One region of the Allocoprobacillus halotolerans genome, then DNA from elsewhere that is predicted to be linked to it. Evidence: a T-box and tRNA genes for the amino acid it is inferred to sense, from the RefSeq annotation. Region 1 holds a T-box; the other regions hold tRNA genes.
What was found. The T-box of region 1 lies ahead of leuS (leucine--tRNA ligase). A T-box ahead of a tRNA ligase gene usually reads a tRNA of that ligase, here a tRNA-Leu.
Positions count from the first base shown of each region.

Region 2: it encodes a tRNA-Leu, which carries the amino acid that the T-box ahead of leuS (leucine--tRNA ligase) is inferred to sense. The anticodon was not compared.
Region 3: it encodes a tRNA-Leu, which carries the amino acid that the T-box ahead of leuS (leucine--tRNA ligase) is inferred to sense. The anticodon was not compared.

Region 1 is NZ_CP101620.1:2,799,003-2,806,255, reverse strand. Features, by position in the region: gene NMU03_RS16640 (S1C family serine protease) at 1-993, shown strand, start outside; gene NMU03_RS16635 (hypothetical protein) at 1,143-1,892, shown strand; gene NMU03_RS16630 (hypothetical protein) at 1,895-2,293, shown strand; gene sspI (small acid-soluble spore protein SspI) at 2,299-2,490, opposite strand; gene NMU03_RS16620 (M48 family metallopeptidase) at 2,551-3,216, shown strand; gene NMU03_RS16615 (TrmH family RNA methyltransferase) at 3,290-3,934, shown strand; T-box leader at 3,981-4,190, shown strand; gene leuS (leucine--tRNA ligase) at 4,226-6,622, shown strand; gene NMU03_RS16605 (DNA-processing protein DprA) at 6,930-7,253, shown strand, end outside.
Region 2 is NZ_CP101620.1:2,271,091-2,278,343, reverse strand. Features, by position in the region: gene NMU03_RS13420 (AI-2E family transporter) at 1-484, opposite strand, end outside; gene NMU03_RS13415 (hypothetical protein) at 613-1,158, shown strand; gene NMU03_RS13410 (hypothetical protein) at 1,155-1,649, opposite strand; gene NMU03_RS13405 (HAD-IC family P-type ATPase) at 1,646-2,980, opposite strand; gene NMU03_RS13400 (hypothetical protein) at 3,007-3,084, opposite strand; gene NMU03_RS13395 (hypothetical protein) at 3,114-3,488, opposite strand; tRNA gene NMU03_RS13390 (tRNA-Ile) at 3,615-3,691, opposite strand; tRNA gene NMU03_RS13385 (tRNA-Met) at 3,732-3,808, opposite strand; tRNA gene NMU03_RS13380 (tRNA-Phe) at 3,834-3,909, opposite strand; tRNA gene NMU03_RS13375 (tRNA-Asp) at 3,914-3,989, opposite strand; tRNA gene NMU03_RS13370 (tRNA-Met) at 3,993-4,069, opposite strand; tRNA gene NMU03_RS13365 (tRNA-Ala) at 4,188-4,263, opposite strand; tRNA gene NMU03_RS13360 (tRNA-Pro) at 4,271-4,347, opposite strand; tRNA gene NMU03_RS13355 (tRNA-Arg) at 4,362-4,438, opposite strand; tRNA gene NMU03_RS13350 (tRNA-Leu) at 4,534-4,622, opposite strand; tRNA gene NMU03_RS13345 (tRNA-Cys) at 4,628-4,702, opposite strand; gene ltrA (group II intron reverse transcriptase/maturase) at 4,973-6,289, opposite strand; gene NMU03_RS13335 (prephenate dehydrogenase) at 6,815-7,253, opposite strand, start outside.
Region 3 is NZ_CP101620.1:358,095-365,347, reverse strand. Features, by position in the region: gene NMU03_RS02325 (amino acid ABC transporter ATP-binding protein) at 1-34, shown strand, start outside; gene NMU03_RS02320 (MerR family transcriptional regulator) at 112-375, shown strand; gene NMU03_RS02315 (hypothetical protein) at 372-1,076, shown strand; gene NMU03_RS02310 (hypothetical protein) at 993-1,331, opposite strand; gene NMU03_RS02305 (aminotransferase-like domain-containing protein) at 1,440-2,639, shown strand; gene NMU03_RS02300 (hypothetical protein) at 2,686-3,027, shown strand; tRNA gene NMU03_RS02295 (tRNA-Asn) at 3,112-3,187, shown strand; tRNA gene NMU03_RS02290 (tRNA-Glu) at 3,195-3,270, shown strand; tRNA gene NMU03_RS02285 (tRNA-Val) at 3,274-3,349, shown strand; tRNA gene NMU03_RS02280 (tRNA-Thr) at 3,358-3,433, shown strand; tRNA gene NMU03_RS02275 (tRNA-Lys) at 3,441-3,515, shown strand; tRNA gene NMU03_RS02270 (tRNA-Leu) at 3,523-3,605, shown strand; tRNA gene NMU03_RS02265 (tRNA-Gly) at 3,609-3,681, shown strand; gene NMU03_RS02260 (non-canonical purine NTP pyrophosphatase) at 4,009-4,590, shown strand; gene NMU03_RS02255 (ArsR/SmtB family transcription factor) at 4,746-5,105, shown strand; gene NMU03_RS02250 (cation transporter) at 5,123-5,341, shown strand; gene NMU03_RS02245 (heavy metal translocating P-type ATPase) at 5,424-7,253, shown strand, end outside.

The DNA of each region.
Region 1 (7,253 bases):
CGTTCTTCAGACTCGGGAACAGCTGTTCAAAATGTGAATTATGATGTAAAATCTGATTTAACAGAAATTATCGAAAGTGCCAAAGAATCTTCAGTAGGTGTAGCTGTTTATCAAAACAATCAGCTTGCTGGTAGTGGAAGTGGTGTTATTTATAAAGTTGATGGTAAAACAGTTTATGTGATTACAAATCATCATGTTATTGAAAATGCTCAATCTATTGAAGTCATTTATGCTAATGGGGAATCAGTGAAAGCCCAGTGTTTAGGTAGTGATGAATATGGTGATATTGCCGTTTTAAAAATGACAGTTAATTTTGAAGTTTCAGCTTTTAAAGTTGGAGATTCTAATCTGTTAGAGGCTGGGGAACCTGTTTTAGCAGTTGGAAGTCCATTAGGTATTGAATATGCTGGAACTGTCACTCAAGGAATTGTTTCTGCTCCATCAAGAACAGTTTCTGTCGACTTAAATGATGATGGTCGTGAAGACTGGGATATGAATGTTATTCAAACAGATGCAGCGATTAATCCAGGAAATAGTGGTGGTGCTTTAGTCAATGCGGCTGGTGAACTTGTCGGTATTACTTCTATGAAATTAGCTTCTGAAGAAGTTGAAGGTATGGGATTTGCGATTCCAATTAATGATGCTTTAAAATTAGTAGAAGAAATTATTGATACTGGAAAAGTCAATCGTCCTACAATTGGTATTTCAGCTTTATCATTGGATAGCTATTCTTCATATGAATTATATATGTATCGTATTCAAACAAATTTAAATAAAGGAATCTATGTAGCTGATGTGCAAAGTAACTCTCCTGCCAGCAAAGCAGGTATTAGAGCAGGCGATGTTATTACACAATTTGATGGTCAAGAAATTGAATCTTATAAAGATTTCTTAACACAGCTTTATTCTAAAAATCCAGGAGATACGGTAAAATTAACGGTTAATCGTAATGGTTCGACATCTACTGTCAATGTCACATTAGGTTCTTCTTAAGGAAAGAGAAAAGTTCTTTCCTTTTTTTATAAAGAATATATAATGGGTGTTGGTGATTATATGAATAAAGAAGTCAAAAAACAATTCACTTTGTCATTTATTTTACTGGCATTTTTAATTGCAACGCTTTTTTCTGGTATCCTAATTTTATGTTTCATACCTATGTTGAAAAGGTCGATTATCAATATTGTATGCATGGTGAAAATGAGGAATTGATCATTGATGGTTATGAATTTTATCAAAAAGGCAAAGTACAAGGCTATGGTCGTGGACGTATCACAGCAGTGCAACCACAGTTTTTTAAAAAGAATGATGAGATGATTGTCACACTGATTTTAAAAGATGAGTCATTGAGTCAAATGCTCAAGATTGAAAATGATAATCAGGTGGTTTATTTAGAGGAACAAACGGGTAAACATATTTTTGATGAACAAAGCATTCAAAATGCTAAGTTACAAATAGAAATTCAAAGACAGAACAAATCTGTTTATCATCAAACGATTGAGATGAAAAATCAAGATATGTCAACCTATACTTCAGCGAATAAAGATTATACTTTAACCAATATTTATGTCACAAAGAATTGGTTGAAGACAGGAGCTTTTTCATGTAAAGACCAAGAACTAGCAAAAAAATATCCTTATATGATCATTAATTATCTTTACATTAAAGATAAAACACAACAAGATCAAATTAATGATTATGAACGTTTTGTTTATTTAAAAGGAAAAACAGAAGATTTTTTAAATGGTCAAATAGAAGATATTGGTTATTATGATGGTGTTGAATCTTTATTAGATATGCAATTATGCTGTGTCATTACATTAATGAAAAGTGAAGATGATATAGAACCTTATACTTTTATGTTACCTTTAAATCCTGTACGTAAAGGAGAATAACAATGGCTACACAAAAAGATAAAATAACACTCTATATGTTTAGAAATGCTTTTTCTACTCTTGTCATTGCTTTTGTATCTTTTATGATTTCATTAATTTCATATTATGAGTGTTCATTTGTTGAAGCAGTGCAACGTTTATTTTTAGTTAATATTTATACAACCTTATATTTTTTATTGTTATGGTTATTAGATTATATGATTTTTGAAATTTCAAAAATCATATATGATACTTATGAATCTATTTTAACTTATAAATTATGTCTTATTTTATGTATTATCGCAGTCATTATATATTGTGTTCCGATGATGGATTTATTTCAATGGAATTTTATTTTCTTATGTTTATTTATTGCTTTAAGGCAAGTGAAACAATTATGGATTCATAAAAAAAGACCATAAATGGTCTATAAAAGAGAACTTAGATTTTGTAAGAATTGTTGTTTAGAAACCGAATCTAAAGAATTATAGTATTGTTCAAAGAGAACACCTAAACCAACTAAAATGGTTTCTTCTTTAGATGCAATACCCTCATCTATGGTTTCTTGCAGTTGTGCAGGTGAAAATCCTTTAAGATTCATTAAAAGTGCTTCACGCATTTTTATCAGTCCTTTCTTATATAATATGGGATATTTCACGGGTTTTATACAAGGAGATTTATGAAAGAATATCAAATGCAATTAAATGATGAGATTGTGACTTATCAGTTAACTTATAAACATATTAAAAATGTTCGTATGCGTGTACGTGATGGTCTTTTAGTCATTAGTGCACCTTATGGAACACCTCAAAAATATATTGAAATGATGATTTATACATATCGTCAACGTTTATTAGACCAGATTCATGCTTATCAACCTTATTTTCAATATGCAGAAAATGGCTTTGTTTTGATTTTTAATCAACGTTATCACCTGGTTATCAGAGATGTGGGAATCAAACGATGTCAATTTCATGGGACTGATTTGTATGTGTATCATCATGATATTCAATCATGTGTTGAAAAGGAATGTCAAAGATTATTACGTGAATATATTGAAGAAAGAGTTATTCATTATTTGGCTCATGATTTTGATTTAGATATGCCTCATATTGATATCAAAAAATATAAAAGTCGATGGGGTAGTTGTTATTATAAGGAACAACGTATTTCTTTTCATTTAGGTTTAATCCATTTGGACAAAGAGTTGATTGATTATGTGATTGTACATGAGTTATGTCATTTTATTTATCATGATCATTCTGCTTTGTTTTATCGGGAAATCGCCAAGAGATTACCAAACTATCAACAATTACAAAGACGTTTAAAGGGGAAACATACATGATTACATCTATTCAAAATGAAACAATTAAAAAAATAATGAAATTAAAACAAAAAAATATCGTGATGAACAGGATTTGTTTCTTGTTGAAGGGTATCATTTGGTTGAAGAAGCAAGAAAGGCAGGGTGTATTCAAACCATCTTGACAACACTTGATGAAAGCTTTATGGAAGATACACTGTATATTTCTCAAAAAGTGATGGAAAAAATAGCTTTTACCAAAACACCTCAACCGATAATGGCTGTTTGTACAAAGAAGCCTCAGGCTATAAAATTTAATCAAGAACGCTATCTTTTATTGGATAATATACAAGATCCTGGAAATTTAGGAACGATTATTCGCAGTAGTTTGGCTCTAGGATATGACCAGATTATTATGTCACCAGATAGTGTGGATTTATATAATGATAAGGTCATTCGTGCCACGCAAGGAGCATTGTTTCAAATGCCTATTTGTCAAATGGAGTTAAAAAAAGCGATTGAATTATTGCATCATCATGATGTGATTGTCTATGGGACATCTTTACATGAGGCATTGCCTATTTCTCAATATCAACCTCAAAAACATATGGCATTTGTTTTAGGAAATGAAGGACAGGGTGTTTCACAAAGTGTATTAGAAGCTTGTGATCATGCTTTGTATATTCCTATTCAAAGTATTGAATCATTAAATGTGGCAATTGCTGGAACGATTGTGATGTATCATTTTCCTAAAATTTAAGAAAAGATTTGCAAAATATAAAACATATGATATAATATTCTATGTTCTAAATTCTATGAAAAGGAGTAGTAGTTACAAATACTTTCAAGAGAGTCTGTGGTTGGTGTAAACAGATAGGTTATGTAATGAACTCGCCTTGGAGATACAAAGATGAATGAAGTAGTTTTTGTCGTTACGCTGCGTTAAAGTGTTGAGAGCATATATGATATATTTCATATATGAACTAAGGTGGTATCGCGATAAAGTCGTCCTTAGAGGGACGGCTTTTTATATTATAAGGAGGGATAAGTGATGTCATTTGATCATCAGGCCATTGAAAAGAAATGGCAAAAATATTGGGACGAACATCAAACTTTCTATACTGATGTTTGGGATTTTTCAAAACCAAAATACTATGCTTTGGATATGTTTCCATATCCATCTGGACAAGGGTTGCATGTAGGACATCCTGAAGGTTATACAGCAACGGATATTATATCAAGAATGAAAAGAATGCAGGGATATAATGTTTTACATCCTATGGGATTCGATGCGTTTGGATTACCAGCTGAACAATACGCAATTAAGACAGGAAATCATCCTGAAGGATTTACACGTAAAAATATTGAAACATTTACAACTCAATTAAAAATGTTAGGTTTTTCATTTGACTGGGATAAATGTGTTTCTACTTGTGATCCAGATTACTATCATTGGACACAATGGATCTTTAAACAACTTTATGAAGATGGATTAGCTAAAAATATCGATATTCCTGTCAATTGGTGTGAAGAATTAGGAACAGTTCTTGCGAATGATGAAATCATTGATGGAAAAAGTGAACGAGGAGGTTATCCTGTTGTTAGAAAAAATATGAAACAATGGGTGATTGATATTCCAGCATATGCTGAAAAATTATTAGCAGGATTAGAAACAATTGATTGGCCAGAATCAACAAAAGAAATTCAAAGAAACTGGATTGGAAAATCTATTGGGGCCCATGTTCATTTTCAAGTGGATGGACATGATGACAAGTTTACAGTATTTACAACACGTTGTGATACTTTATTTGGAGCAACATATTGTGTTTTAGCACCAGAACATGAATTGGTTACAAAAATTACAACACCAGAACAAAAAGAAACTGTTGATAATTATGTTAAAATTTGTGCAACAAAATCTGAATTAGAACGTACTGAATTAAATAAAGAAAAGACTGGTGTGTTTACGGGTGCTTATGCGATTAATCCAGTGAATCAAAAGAAAGTTCCAATCTGGATTTCAGATTATGTTTTAGCTGGATATGGAACAGGTGCAATTATGGCTGTACCGGCACATGATGATCGTGACTGGGAATTTGCGAAAAAATTTGGAATGGACATTATTCCAGTGCTTGAAGGTGGTGATGTCACAAAAGAAGCATGGACACAAGATGGAACACACATTAATTCTGATTTCTTAAATGGAATGAATAAAGAAGATGCGATTGAAACAATGATTCAATGGTTGAGTGAACATGGATGTGGGGAAAAGAAAATTAATTATCGTTTAAGAGAATGGATTTTTGCTCGTCAAAGATACTGGGGTGAACCTATTCCAGTTGTTAATTTTGATGATGGAACTTCAGTTGCTTTATCAGATGATGAGTTACCATTGATTTTACCACCATTGGAAGATTATTCTCCATCTAAGAGTGGCGCTTCACCACTAGATAAGGCAACTGACTGGGTCAATGTGACAGTGGATGGAAAACAAGGAAAACGTGAAACAAGTACAATGCCTGGAAGTGCTGGTAGCAGCTGGTATTATATGCGTTATATTGATCCACATAATGAAAATGCGATTGCTGATAGAAAGTTATTGGATCATTGGTTACCTGTTGATTTATACGTTGGTGGACCTGAACATGCTGTTGGACACTTGCTTTATTCTCGTATGTGGAATCGTTACTTATATGATAAAGGATATTTATCTCATCCAGAACCATTCCAAAAACTTTATCATCAAGGGATGATTTTAGGTTCTAATGGTGAAAAAATGAGTAAATCTAAAGGCAATGTCATTAATCCTGATGATATTGTCAAAGCTTATGGTGCTGACACATTAAGAGTTTATGAAATGTTTATGGGACCATTAGAAGCAAGTAAGCCTTGGAGTGAAACAGGAGTTGATGGTGCAAGAAAATGGTTGGATCGTGTTTATCGTTTAGTTGTTGAATCAGATAAATTAAGTGATGAAAATGATCATTCTTTAGATTTCATCTATCATTCAACAGTGAAAAAAGTTACACATGATTATGAAACATTAGGATTTAATACAGCTATTTCACAAATGATGATTTTTGTCAATGAAGCTTATAAAGCAAAAACTGTATATCGTCCATATATTGAAAACTTAGTGAAAATGTTAAGCTGTATCGCTCCACATGTTTGTGAAGAAATGTGGCAATTATTAGGACATGAAGATACTTTAGCTTATGAAACATGGCCAACATATGATGAAAAGATGTTGGAACAAGCAACAATTGAAATGGCTGTTCAAGTCAATGGAAAACTTCGTGCTAAAATCACAGTCAATAAAGATGAAGATGATGAAGTTGTTAAAGAAACAGCTTTAGCTCAAGACAATGTGAAGACACATACAGATGGTAAAAACATTGTGAAAATCATTGTGGTAAAAAATAAGATTGTCAACATCGTTGTTAAATAGAATAACATATGTAGACTTACGTAAAGAAAAGTAAAAAAACGTTGAAAACATCAATGTTTTTCTGCTTTTTATTACACCATTTTCATCAAAGAAATTCACGTAATTTATTAAGAATTATCATGTTTTGATGCAGAAAATGGTGTAGTAAATGGTGTAGTAACGAATTTGAAATAGTCAAAATGGTGTAGTTGCGATTTCTCGATAAAAGCAATTTACATGTGTGTTTTATGGTAAAAATTCATATTTTAATTTTTGGGAATGTTTTAAAAAGCATTCCTTTTTTTGATTGGTTGAAAGGAGACATATTATGAATGAAGATATGAAAAAAGTATTATATTATTTTGCGTTAAAATATAATGGAGATTTCGATAAGATTTATTCTTCATTAGCAACAAGAGAAAAATTTGATATTGATGAGTTTATGAGATTAAAAAAAGATGTTCATTATCCACATGTTACAATACTGGATGATAAATATCCAAATTATTTAAAGAGTGTTGAGTGCCCACCATTCGTCTTATTCTATGAAGGAAATTTAAATCTAATTAAGGATAGGACTTCAGCTATAAAGTATGATGTATTGGAAAGTGGTGGCAGATTGATTTCTACAGTTAATCCTATTCAAAAGGGG
Region 2 (7,253 bases), 530 kb from region 1:
TTGAAATCACAAACATAAAAAAGGAAAATAAAAAAGATGGTATGGATTTAATAAATGTTGAGGCAAAGGCAATGAGATCTAACATATTTTGATGAATCCAGTTTTGAAAAATGATAACGAAATCTTGTGGCAGAAAAGAAAATATTTGTTGAAAAAGTTTTGTCGTTTTATAAATAAATGGTAAAAAAATAGAATCATAATAGACTGGTAGCATTTGAAAAAAATGCATACATAAACAAAATAAAGCGGTTATACATAAAGCCAATAAAAAGGCAAACAGAAGATAAATAAATAATAATAACGAAATACCGATAGCACTTTTTTGAAGGGGTATGTTCTGTTGAATACGATCAACAATCGGTTTCAATATAAAAAAGCAAAGAATCGCTAAAATAAAAGGAAAAAACAATGAAAACATATATTTTAGAATAATGATATAAAGACATAAACTACATCCAATCACAATATATTTCTTTCGATTCATAGACTCACCTAATCATATATATGTTAAAAAACAAAAAATAAGTCCTTTCAGACTTATTTATACAAATGATGACATAAATCGACATTTTTCTTATTTTCATGATGTTAGAATAAATATGGTGAGTAATAATGTACATATATGATATAACACATAATCAATATCAATTTCCAATCTTAGATCCAGATTTTTCCTATCAACATATAGATTATCAAAAAAATCTTTATCCTTTTTTTAAACAACTCCACATTCCCCAATCCGTTCGCTTTTTAACAGGTATTTATATTGAATTTCAAATTATACCTTACCTGATTGAAGAATATCCTCAACTCTATTTTCATGTTTCTAAGCATCTCATGGAAAAAATGAAAGAGTATTTTGATTTCGGAGATGTTAGTCTTTATTATGAAAGATCTAATTTTTTCTTTATGGTCATGTTTAATACGAACGAAGATTTGATTGAAATAGCATTCATTGATCTTTATCATTATCTACAAGATAAAACTTTTGATTATTTACATAAGAAATGTTCATTTCAAATCAAATGTGGTGCTTATGTATCCACCATTAATATTCATCCTTATAAACTCTTTGATCTTTCAAAGGAACAATGCCAACAAATTCTTTCTAAAACCAATACGCATATTTCCGTTTATAATTTAAAGCTATTACGTTAATGTTTTCCTAGATATTTATAAATATGAACAATACCTCGTTTCAATGCAAACAAAACAAAAGGTGTTGTTGCACAAATAGGAATGATAAAAAGCATCGACACAGAAAATAAAGAATTGATTTCAAAGAAATCATGCATAACCATTAAAATCAAGTAGAAAACAACAGTAATCACACTAGCGACAATAACTCTTAAGCGATTCCAAGGCAGACATACAACAAAAACAACAAGAAAACTAATAAAACCAGCCACAAGATAATAATATGTTGATAATAGACGATCACTAAAATGAAACTGATATCCAATAAAAGTAATCAAAAGCATATAAATAATCATTGTTAAAGCACATGGTAATGCTGTTGAAATAACATGCTTTAAAAAACCTTGTGATGATAATGATGAAGAACGTTCTAAAGTCAATAAAAAGCTTGGTAAACCAATAGCTAATCCACTGATTAAACTTAATTGTAAAGGGGTAAAAGGATAACTCATTTGTAATCCAGCAAAGACAAGACAAAGAACTGTAGAATAAATTGTTTTTGTAAGATAAAGTGAGCTGACTCTTTCAATATCTGCAATAATCGCTCTCCCTCTTTAACAATATCAACCATTGAGGCAAATGAAGAATCCAATAATACAATATGAGCAGCTTGTTTAGCAGCATCACTACCAGCCGCCATCGCAATACCACAATCAGCATCTTTCAAAGCCAAAACATCATTGACTCCATCTCCAACCATCCCTACAACATGTCCATTGGCTTGTAATGCTTTTATAATACGTTGTTTTTGTTCTGGTTTGACACGTCCAAAAACATGATAATGTGAAACAATTTTTTCCATTTCCAAATCATCTTCAGGTAATGTTGAAGCATCAATATAAAGATGTCCATCTTTTAAACCCGCTAATTGTGCCACACGCGCAACTGTAGTTGGATTATCACCTGATAAAATACGAATATCAACATGAGCATTTTCAAAGAAACGTAATGTTTCTTTGGCTTCAGGACGAATACAATCATAAATAACAATCAAAGCCATAGCTTTCACTGCACCAATTTGTGACTGTGAAACATCAATGGAATCCGTTTGTCCTAATAATAAAACACGATATCCTTTACTAGCATACTTTTCAGCCTCTATCAAAAATTCATCATCAGGCATCAGTAAGAAATCAGGTGCCCCTAAAACATAGTTACCTCTTCCCACAATCGTTAAAGCACGCATTTTACGTTGTGATGAAAATGGAATAGAGTTATCAATCTTGACATGATACTGCTTAGAAAAATAATTTTGGAGTGCTAACTGCGTTGCATTGACATCATCACATTCATGAGCCATAACCCCCATTATAAATTCAATATCTTGAAGAGTATGAGAATTAATTGGTAAAACATTTTCAACTTTTAATTCTCCAGTTGTGATAGTTCCTGTTTTATCAAGACACAAAACATCAACTCTTGCTAAAGCTTCGATGGCTTCCATCTCCTGTATCAAAGCTTTCTTACGTGCTAACTTTCCCACTCCAATAATAAATGACAAACTTGTCAATAAAACAAGTCCTTCGGGAATCATTCCAATAACACCAGCTACTGTTTTAACAATAGCGCTTGCTAAATCATTAGGAAAAGCACTACGTTGTGAAAAATATAAAACCAATCCAACAGGTATAATAACAACACTTAATATTTTAATAACTTTTTCAATAGAATCTTTCATTTCTGAAGAAGCATTATTTTTATTTTTTGCTTTATGAACAAGTTTTGTAGAATAATTCTCATTACCCACACGAATAACTTTTGCATAGGCACTTCCAGCAACCACAAAACTTCCTGATAAAAGTTCATCATTTAGATTTTTTTAACTGGTTCTGATTCACCTGTCAATAAAGCTTCATTGACTTCCATCCCATGTGAATCTAAAACAATACAGTCACTTCCTATTTGATTGCCAGTTTCTAAAAAACGATATCATCTTTTACAAGTTCTTCAGTCGGAATAATCATTTCTTGTTGATCACGGATAACTTTTACTTTTTTAACTGTAACAACTGTTAACTGATCTATAATCTTTTTTACTTTTAATTCTTGATATATACCAATAAAAGCATTAATAAAAATAACAACCATAAATGTTAAATTCGTCCAACGTCCTGTTGAAATAATAATAGCTGCTAAAAAGAGATTTAAACAGTTAAAATATGTAAGAGTATGTTCTAATATAATTTGTTTTTTTGTTTTTGAAATATTGTCATGGGATATATTCATCAATCCCTGTTGTACACGTTGTTCAACTTGTTGATGAGTTAATCCCATTAATTTTATATTATCCATTCTATCACCTACTTCTCACTGAATATATCATATTGTTATGAAATATATATGAATATTAACAAAACCATTATAACATAAATAAGACTATAAAAAATAAAAACCTCAAGAATTGAGGTTAATGACAATTGGTGGACCCTGAAGGACTCGAACCTTCGACCGATCGGTTATGAGCCGATAGCTCTAACCAACTGAGCTAAGGGTCCGTATAAAATAAAAAGTGGTATTCACCACTACGATACTTAATGGTAGCGGGGAAGGGATTCGAACCCCCGACCCACCGGGTATGAACCGATTGCTCTAGCCAACTGAGCTACCCCGCCATGTAGTGAATCGTTTTTAAATGAATGGTGGTTCCGGCCGGAATCGAACCAGCGACACGAGGATTTTCAGTCCTCTGCTCTACCGACTGAGCTACGGAACCATAATGGCGGTCTGGACGGGGCTCGAACCGCGACCTCCGCCGTGACAGGGCGGCATTCTAACCAACTGAACTACCAGACCATTTGGTTGCGGGAGAAGGATTTGAACCAACGACCTTCGGGTTATGAGCCCGACGAGCTACCAGACTGCTCCATCCCGCGATATGAAATTAAATAAAATGGCGGAGGTTGAGGGATTCGAACCCCGCGGGACTTTCATCCCCTGTCGGTTTTCAAGACCGATCCCTTCAGCCGGACTTGGGTAAACCTCGCAACATAATGGTGGAGCTTAGCGGGATCGAACCGCTGACCTCCTGCTTGCAAAGCAGGCGCTCTCCCAGCTGAGCTAAAGCCCCATTACAATGGTCGGGAAGACAGGATTCGAACCTGCGACCCCCTGGTCCCAAACCAGGTGCACTACCAAGCTGTGCTACTTCCCGTTAACATAATTGATTGGCGCGCTAGGCAGGAATCGAACCCACAACCTCTTGATCCGTAGTCAAGCACTCTATCCAGTTGAGCTACTAGCGCCTCTTAACAGTGCCATTCAATAGTATCACATTTCATATTCAATTGCAACACTTTTTTTATTTTTTTCAACTCTTTTCAGAGCCGATTTTTATAACTGGTGCCCAGGGCCGGAGTCGAACCGGCACGGATTTTAAGGTCCGCAGGATTTTAAGTCCTGTGCGTCTACCAATTTCGCCACCTGGGCAACGATGGAGGTTCCAGCCGGACTCGAACCGACGATGACAGAGTTGCAGTCTGTAGCCTTACCAACTTGGCTATGGAACCAACTTCCTTAACTCGTTGCTCAAATAGTATATAATATTTTCCACATTTATGCAATACCTTTTTTTGTTTTTTTTATAATTCCCTTACTACATCTCATACTATAAATTATTTTTTCTTCTTTAATTCAATGTTTTTTCGTTTTATAAAAAATCATATTTTTTCACTTTTCTTTCCATAAATATAATCGAGTAGGAGAAAATAAATAATTTTATATTTATTTTCGACCTCTCACACCACCGTACGTGCCGTTCGGCATACGGCGGTTTAAATCTATACTGAAATATGTTTTAACTGATATTGGGCTACCATTGATGGTAGTCCTTTTCTATATAATAAATCATTAGTTATTCTTGTTTGAAGAAATGTACTTGCACATCTTGCATATGATTTTCGACTGTTTGCCCAAGTTTTAGCTTGCCATGGTAATGCCCCTAACTTTCTTAGTTGCTTTTCTCTATTTCCTATGGTTTTCCATTTCTTCCATAAGTACATACGTATCCTAAATCTTATTTGTGCATCTAGTTTTCTACAGACTTTTATAAAATTTCCAATACGGTAATAGTTAATCCACCCATTTACAAGTTGTCTTATCTTAAGTATTCTATATTCCCACGATACTGACCAACTTCTATTTGTTAGTCTCCTTAGTTTTGTTTGCAGTGTTGCGATAGATTTCTCATGTGGTTTTGCTTTCCACATAGATGAAAAAGAGTCATAATAGAATCCAAATCCTAGATATTTAATATCATTAGGTTTGGAAACTTTACTTTTAGTCATATTTACTTTAAGTCCTAGTTTCTTTTCTATGAATTTACTAATGTTTTCCATTACTCTATCGGCGGCTTTACTGCTACCCACTAATATAATACAATCATCTGCATATCGTGTGAATCTTAGTCCTCGTGCTTCCATTTCCTTATCTAGTTCATTGAGAACTATGTTACTGAGTAGCGGACTTAGATTTCCACCTTGTGGTGTTCCTACGACTGACTCTTTATATTCATTATCAATCATAATCCCGCTTACTAGATATTTCCTAATTAGGGATACTATTTCTCCACTCTTTACATCTTTCATGACAAGTGAAATAAGTTTATCATGATTAACTGTATCAAAGAACTTTTCTAGGTCTATATCTACTATCCACTGATAGCCTTCATTCATATATTCCAATGCTTTGATGATTGCCATTTCGCAACATCTATTTGGTCTAAATCCAAAACTATTGTCACTGAATATTGGTTCATAGATAGGTATTAACACTTGGGCTATGGCTTGTTGGACAAATCTATCAAGTACTGTTGGCACTCCTAGATTTCGTATTCCGCCATCGGGTTTGGGTATTTCTACTCTTCTCACAGGTTGTGGCTTATATGTCTTGTTTCGTATACTGTCCTTAATTTCTTCTAGATGTTTATCTAAATAGTCTTTAAGTTCAGCTACTTCCATTCCATCTACTCCACTTGCACCTTTGTTTCGTTTGACTTGTGTAAATGCTAGTTCTAGATTAGTATCACTAAGCATTTCCTCAAGCAATGTGTTATCAGTTTTCATATTTTCGTTACCTCCATTTCTTTCGCTATCCATTATACTCACCTTCCCTACATTCTTCTTTCGGGTCTTCTAGTGTACTCGTCTATCTCCACGGTTTCGTATAATGAAATCAATTCAAAATTCAATAACTGATAGATTTATTCAGTCCTTCGCTCCATGACCATTACAGTCACTTCCTTACTACTACGACTTCTGCTGACTTCTCACTATTCGTTGTTACTGCTGTATCGCTAGTGAGACCTCCCGGGATAAGGTCATATCTCTTTCCTCCCATATATCCGCCACATTTACATATAATAGTCCTATTCCGCAACCTCTTATGACTTCGTGTTGTTTTGCACACTCGTCCCTATTATATGCCTGATGTGATTCGTGTTCCTCGGACCAGGACTTTGCCTCCATCTTCTTTCAGATTCCATCTCACGATAGACACCCTTGATATTGGCTAGTGGTTGGCAGTTGCGACATCGCCCCCCACAGTGGACTTTCACCACCTAGATATATGCCATGCCCGGCATACAAAAAAGAAGATTATTCATGCAATGAAGTCTCTTCTTTCTATTTTTCTAATTTCTCTCGTCGTCTAGAGGATTCTAAAAACTTAGCTTTTAAAGTTTTTTCATCACCATTAGCAATAGCTTGTTTTAACTGATCAAACTCTTTTTCAAATCGTTCCATTGATGCCAATAGATATTCTTTATTGTGGAAGAAAAGTTCTGACCACAAGTCTGCATTAATATTAGCAATTCTTGTTAAATCACGAAAAGAATCTCCAATATACTTTCCAGTTTCATATTTTTCATCATTACTATTCATTAAAGCAACTGCCAATGTATGTGGTAACTGAGAAGTAAATGAAATGATTTCATCATGATCATAGGGACTCATAATTTTGACACTTTTAAAACCTAACTTTCCAACAAATTGACGCATCCATTCAATTTTATCTAATTGATTGAATTCATGTTGAATGACAATATAATTGGCATTATAAAAC
Region 3 (7,253 bases), 490 kb from region 1:
TTTCTTAAAACGTTATTTAAAAACAAATGATTAAAAAGTATCTTTCGGGATACTTTTTTTGTTGACTATGCCCTAAGAGGATAGTTTATGATAATGATGGAGGTGATGAAGATGAAGATACAGGAAATTTGTGATTCTTGTCATATCACAAAAAAAGCAATTTATTATTATGAAAAACAACATTTGATTAAGACTCATAAAAATCAAAATGGTTATCGTGAATTTAGTGAGAAAGATGTTCAAAGGATTCAAGAAATTGTGATGTATCGTAGCTTTGATATAAGTATTGAGGATATTCGTTATTTATTGGATTTAGACGAAGATTCAAAAAAAGACGACTTACAAAAATATATCAACAAAGACAAAAACAAATGACTTATATGCAAGAGAATTTAAAACAGATGTATAACTATATTGAAAACAATCAGCAAGAATATACAGGATGTATAACTGATATTTATCAAGTCATGAAAGATAGTATTCCTCAACCATTTTTTGAAATGTTTTATGAACATTTTGAAAGCTACCTCCATGTGACAATTCAAACATCAAAACAACAGGAAGCTTATTTACGTATTCTTGATTTCTGGAATCATTTTGAAATAAAGATACCTTTTTTCTATCGCATTCTTTTCTTTTTATCAAAAACCAATACACAACAGCTTAAACAAGGATGGCATGATGTTAATCTTTATAAGAATCAATTATTAGAACAAGAGGATGTTTCTGATAAAATGAAACAGTTATGTTTACAAAACTATCAATTACAACAGAAATGGTGGTATCGCATATTATCCTATCCCCAAAGAAAAATGAAAATAAGATTAAGAAATAGTGGCTATTATGATATTTTATTACCTGCCATGTGTGATTTGTCTCAGGATTATGCTTATTATTATCAACGCTTGATAGATTTGAATCAAAGAGTCTGTCAAGAATTAAATCTTTATTATGATGCAAAGTTTCGGCTAAGAAAAAATAAAGTCGAAGCTTTATTTTTTCATCAAACCATCTGCAAATGTCAATGGAAGTCCAAAAACAATACCTGTATTTGGATTATCAATACCACCCACTGAATCATCCACTGTCTTTCTTACTAAATCTACTTGACCATCATCAACAATAAAGAAAATTGTTTTACTTTCAGGACGAGGATTTTCTAAGAATAAACGCAATGAACCAAGTAAGTAACTTTCATCAGAATCATCTATGCTTTTAATCATTCCAGTCGATTCGATAATTGTTCCCCCACGCACACCTGCTCTTTTTAAATTTGCAAGTAAATCATCTAAGCAATCAAGTTTATTTAAAACAACTACAATCACTTGCATAATTATCACCACCTATCTCTATCTCTATTATATATCTTGTTTTCATAAATATCTAGTTATTATCACAAAATTGGTTTATAATAAAACATATGATAAGGGGGTTTTATGATGGAATATCAATTTGCAAAACGTATGTCAAATGTCAAAGCATCTGCGATTAGGGAAATATTAAAGGCAACGGCTGATCCCAATATGATTAGTTTTGCTGGTGGAAATCCTTCAGCAGAGGCATTTCCAGTTAAAGAAATTGAAAAAATATCAGCTGATTTATTAAAAAATGAACCCATCAGTATTTTACAGTATGGAATTACTGAGGGTGATCAGGAATTACTTAGAGAGGCAACGAAGTTTTTTAATCGTTATGAACAAGTGACAAAAGATGGGGACCAAATGATTATTACTTCTGGTTCACAACAGATTATGGAATTTGCAGCGAAAACCTTATGTAATGAAGGTGATGTTGTGATTTGTGAAAATCCAAGTTTTTTAGGAGCTTTAAATGCTTTTAAATCATTAGGAGCTGTTTTAAGAGGTATTGAATATAAAGATGGACAATTGGATTTAGAAGACTTAAAACAAGCTTTATCAATGGAACCAAGACCTAAATTTATGTATTTGATACCTAATTTTCAAAATCCAACAGGAATGACAATGTCATTAGAAGTCAGAAAAGAAGTGTTAGCACTTGCGAAAGAATATGGTGTTTTGATTTTAGAAGATAATCCTTATGGGGATTTAAGATTTGCTGGAGAAGCTGTGCCATCTATAAAATCAATGGATGAAGATAGTTTGGTCATTTATGCAGCCAGTCTTTCTAAGATTATTGCTCCGGGTATGCGTATTGCCTGTTGTATAGCACCACAAGCGATTATTCAAAAAATGACGGTTGCTAAACAAGCTAGTGATGTTCATTCAAATCTTTGGGCACAAAAGGTCATGGCTCGTTATCTTCATGATTATGATATGGATGCTCATATTGATAGGATTTCAATGATTTATAAAAAGAAATGTCACTTAATGGTAGATGAAATGAAGAAACATTTCCATCCTTCAATTCAATATACGATTCCAACAGGAGGAATGTTTATTTGGGTTACTTTACCAGAAAGCATTGATATGTTGACATTTGTCAAAAAAGCATTAGAAAAAAATGTGGCTGTTGTACCAGGTAATGCCTTTTTAGATGATGATTCAAAAGAGTGTCATAGCTTTAGAATGAATTATTCGACACCAACTGATGAAAAGATTATTGAAGGTGTTCAAATATTGGGTGAATTAACTTATGAAATGTCAAAAATTTCGTCATAATTTTTAAGTTGATTCATATATAATTGATAAATGGGAGGAAAATTGTATGCCGTATATAACATTTACAACAACAAAAACACTAACATTAAATCAAGAAAAAGCATTGAAAGAAAGTGCTGGAGAACTCATTTCTATCTTACCTCAAAAAAAGGAAGAAAATTTGATGATTCATATAGAAGATAACCAAGTGATGTATTTTAGAGGACAGGAAATGGATTGTATGAAAATATCATGTCAGCTTTTTCATACAACAGAATATGCATATAAAAAAGAATTTGCTGAAAAATTATTAAAAGAAGTAGAACGTATTACAAAAATACCTGTTCAACAACAATATCTCTCTATTGAAGAATTTGAAAATTGGGGTAAAAATGGAGAGTTTTTATAGAAGTCGCAAAGACTTCTATTTTTTTAAAAAAAGACTTGCATTCAGAGATATGATATGATAATATATTTGAGCAATATGAAATATGCTTGAATAGCTCAGTTGGTAGAGCAATCGGCTGTTAACCGATCGGTCGTAGGTTCGAGTCCTACTTCAAGCGCCATTTTTGTGGCCTGTTGGAGAAACGGTTAACTCACATGCCTTTCACGCATGCATTCACGGGTTCGAATCCCGTACAGGTCACCATATGGAGGTTTAGCTCAGTTGGGAGAGCATCTGCCTTACAAGCAGAGGGTCAGCGGTTCGAGCCCGTTAACCTCCACCATTTTTTATGCCGGCTTAGCTCAATTGGTAGAGCAACTGACTTGTAATCAGTAGGTTGAGGGTTCAAGTCCTTTAGCCGGCACCATATTTATGACCCGCTAGCTCAGTAGGTAGAGCATCTGACTTTTAATCAGAGGGTCAGGCGTTCGAGTCGCCTGCGGTCACCATTTACATGCGGATGTGGTGAAACTGGCAGACACGCTAGACTTAGGATCTAGTGCTTCGGCGTGCAGGTTCAAGTCCTGTCATCCGCACCATCTGCGGTGTAGTTCAATGGTAGAACTTCAGCCTTCCAAGCTGACTACGTGGGTTCGATTCCCATCACCCGCTCCATTTAAAAGATACTCTAAAGCCATTTTTTATATAGGTTTTAGAGTTTTTTATTCTTATAAAATTCAATCTTTTTTAATAAAATAACAAAGAAAGGGACATGGCTCCGCATCAATCTGCACATCTCGCCACAAGAGGCAAGAAAACATACCTATAAGAGTATACTCTTTTTCTACAAAAAAATACTATTAATCAAAAGATAAGTCAATTGTTTTGTTAAAGTTACTATCATTATATATGTATTTAAAAATGTAAAAACGTGATTTCGGATATGTTCTCATTTCCTGACTTTTAATAAATAAAGGAAAGTGCTAAAATAAAAGGCAGGAGATGAAGAAGATAAAATTATTATATGCAACGCACAATCATTCTAAAATCTACAATATGAAAAGGAGATTAGAAGGTTTACCAATAGAAATTGTGACACCGAAAGATTTAGGAATTCAATTAGAAATCGTAGAAGATGGTCAGAGTGCAATTGAAAATGCAATCAAAAAAGCACAGGCATATTTTGAATATACACATATTCCTACAATTGGTGCTGATTCAGGATTATATATTGAAAATATACCGGAAGACAAACAACCAGGATTATTTGTTAGACGTGTTAATGGTCAAGAATTATCTGTTGATGAAATGATTGAATATTATACTCATCTTATTGAATCTATTGGTGGACAAACAATTGGTTATTATATTACCGGTTTGGCTCTTATGAGTGAAAAAGGATTAAATACAATTGAAATCAAAGAAGATGCTTTTATTCTGACATCAAAAATATTCAAGCATCCTCATAGAGGAAATCCCTTAGATACAATCACAATTGATCCCATTACCCAAAAATATTATACTGATTTAACTGATGAAGATATGAAAACAATGGGATTTGTATTTGAAAAAAGAATGTATTGATTTTATAAAAAAGTATTTTTGTTTATAGAGAAATGTAAGCACTCTAATTGAGGGGGCTTTTTATATATTTTTTATAAAAAGACATTGACAAGGATATAGAGATAGTATATATTTATATATGAAAAGATGTTCATATATTCAAAAGGAGAGATGCTATGAATAGACAAGAAGATAATCAAAATGATTTTCTGGCTGTCCATGAAGATGTTGTCAAAAGAGTTCAGGATAAACAACCGGATGATGAATATCTTTATGAATTGGCTGATTTATTTAAAGTTTTTGGTGATACGACACGTATTAAAATTTTATATGCATTATTTGAAAGTGAATTATGCGTTGGTGATATTGCTCAAATTTTAGGAATGAGTCAATCAGCAGTCAGTCATCAGTTAAGAGTTTTAAAGGATAGTAAGTTAATTAAATTTAGACGTGAAGGAAAAATTATTTTTTACTCATTGGATGATGATCATGTCAGAACAATTATGGCAATGGGTATGGAACATGTAGAGGAATAAGAAGGGAGATTTTAAGGATGAAAAAAACATATAAAGTTGAAGTGGATTGTGCCAATTGTGCAGCCAAAATGGAAGAAGCAGTGAAGAAAACAAAAGGTGTGAAAGATGCGACATTAAGTTTTATGACATTAAAATTAAAAGTAGAATTTGAAGATGGTGTTAATATTGATGAAGTGATGAAAGAAGCGTATCAAAACTGTAAAGTTGTTGAAGATGATTGTGAAATTTATTTATAATAAAGATTCCCTCGTTAAGAGGGAATTTGCAAGGGTAACATATGAATAAATGAACATATATTAAATTAAAGGGAGCGTTTTTATGACAAAGAAACAAAAGAATGTGTTTTATCGTATTTTGTTATCAGTAGTTTTGATAATAGGGATTGGTGTTTTGACAACATTTGTTTCTGTTAATATTTATGTAGAAATTGTTTTATATTTGATTCCTTATTTGGTTATTGGTTATGATATTTTAAGAAAAGCCATAAAGGGAATTCTCAAAAGACAAGTCTTTGATGAAAACTTTTTAATGGCAGTCGCAACAGTTGGAGCCATGTGCTTAGGAGAGTTTAGAGAAGGTGTTGCGGTTATGGTGTTTTATCAGATTGGAGAGTTGTTTCAAAGTGTAGCGGTTGGAAAGAGTCGTCGTAATATTGCGGCTTTGATGGATATTCGTCCTGATTATGCCAATGTGATGGTTAATGGAGAATTGGAAAAAGTCGATCCTGATGATGTGGAAGTAGGTAGTGAGATTATTGTCAATCCAGGTGAAAAAGTACCGATTGATGGTATTATCATCGAAGGTAATACGACTTTTAATACCAGTGCTTTAACCGGTGAAAGTGTTCCAAGAGATGCCAAAACAGGGGATGAAGTGATTAGTGGTTTTATTAATATGAGTGGTGTAATTAAAGTCCAGACAACCAAAGAATTTGAAGAATCAACCGTTTCTAAAATTCTTGATTTGGTAGAAAACTCAAGTATGAAAAAATCACGTTCAGAAAACTTTATTACGAAGTTTGCCAGATACTATACACCAGCAGTTTGTTATAGTGCATTAGCACTAGCCATTATTCCTCCGATTGTTTTGATGATAATGGGGCAGAATGCCTCATGGGGTGATTGGATTATTCGTGCTTTGACATTTCTTGTTATAAGCTGTCCATGTGCTTTAGTGATCTCTATTCCTTTAAGTTTCTTTGGAGGAATAGGTTGTGCCTCAACGAATGGTATTTTGGTTAAAGGTTCTAACTATTTAGAGGCTTTAGCCAGTACGAAATATATGGTTTTTGATAAAACCGGAACACTTACAAAAGGTGTTTTTGAAGTGACACAAATAGATGCCACTCAAGATTTTGATGAAAAACAATTGTTATATTATGCTTCGCATGCTGAAATGGCATCAAGTCATCCGATTAGTTTAAGTTTACAAAAAGCTTATGGACAAAAATTAGAACGTGAAAATGTACATGATATTGAAGAAATTGCTGGTCATGGAATCAGTGCTATTGTTGATGGACATCAAGTCTATGTTGGTAATGAAAAATTAATGCAAAAAATGAATATTGAGATTTCACAAAAATATCAGACTGGAACGCTTGTTTATGTAGCCGTAGATCAAAAATATGCAGGATGTATTATGATTAGTGATGTTGTAAAACCAACTTCTAAGGTTGCGATTCAGTCATTAAAATCACAAGGTATCAAAGAAACAATTATGTTGACTGGGGATACAAAACAAGCTGCCAATAAAGTTGCACAAGAAATAGGTGTAGACTATGTATATAGTGAACTTTTACCAGCTGATAAGGTTGCGAAAGTTGAGGAAGTCTTAGCTTGTAAAGGCGAAAAAGAAAAAGTTGCTTTTGTTGGTGATGGAATTAACGATGCACCAGTATTATCCCGTGTTGATATTGGAATCGCAATGGGAGCATTAGGTTCTGATGCCGCAATTGAAGCAGCTGACATTGTTTTAATGGATGATGATCCATCGAAAATATCTTTAGCAATGAAGATTTCTTTAAAAACATTACGTATTGTCAAAGAAAATATTGTTTTTGCTTTAGCTATTAAATTTATTTGTTTGATTTTAGGAGCAATAGGTATTGCCAATATGTGGTTAGCTATTTTTGCAGATGTAGGTGTCATG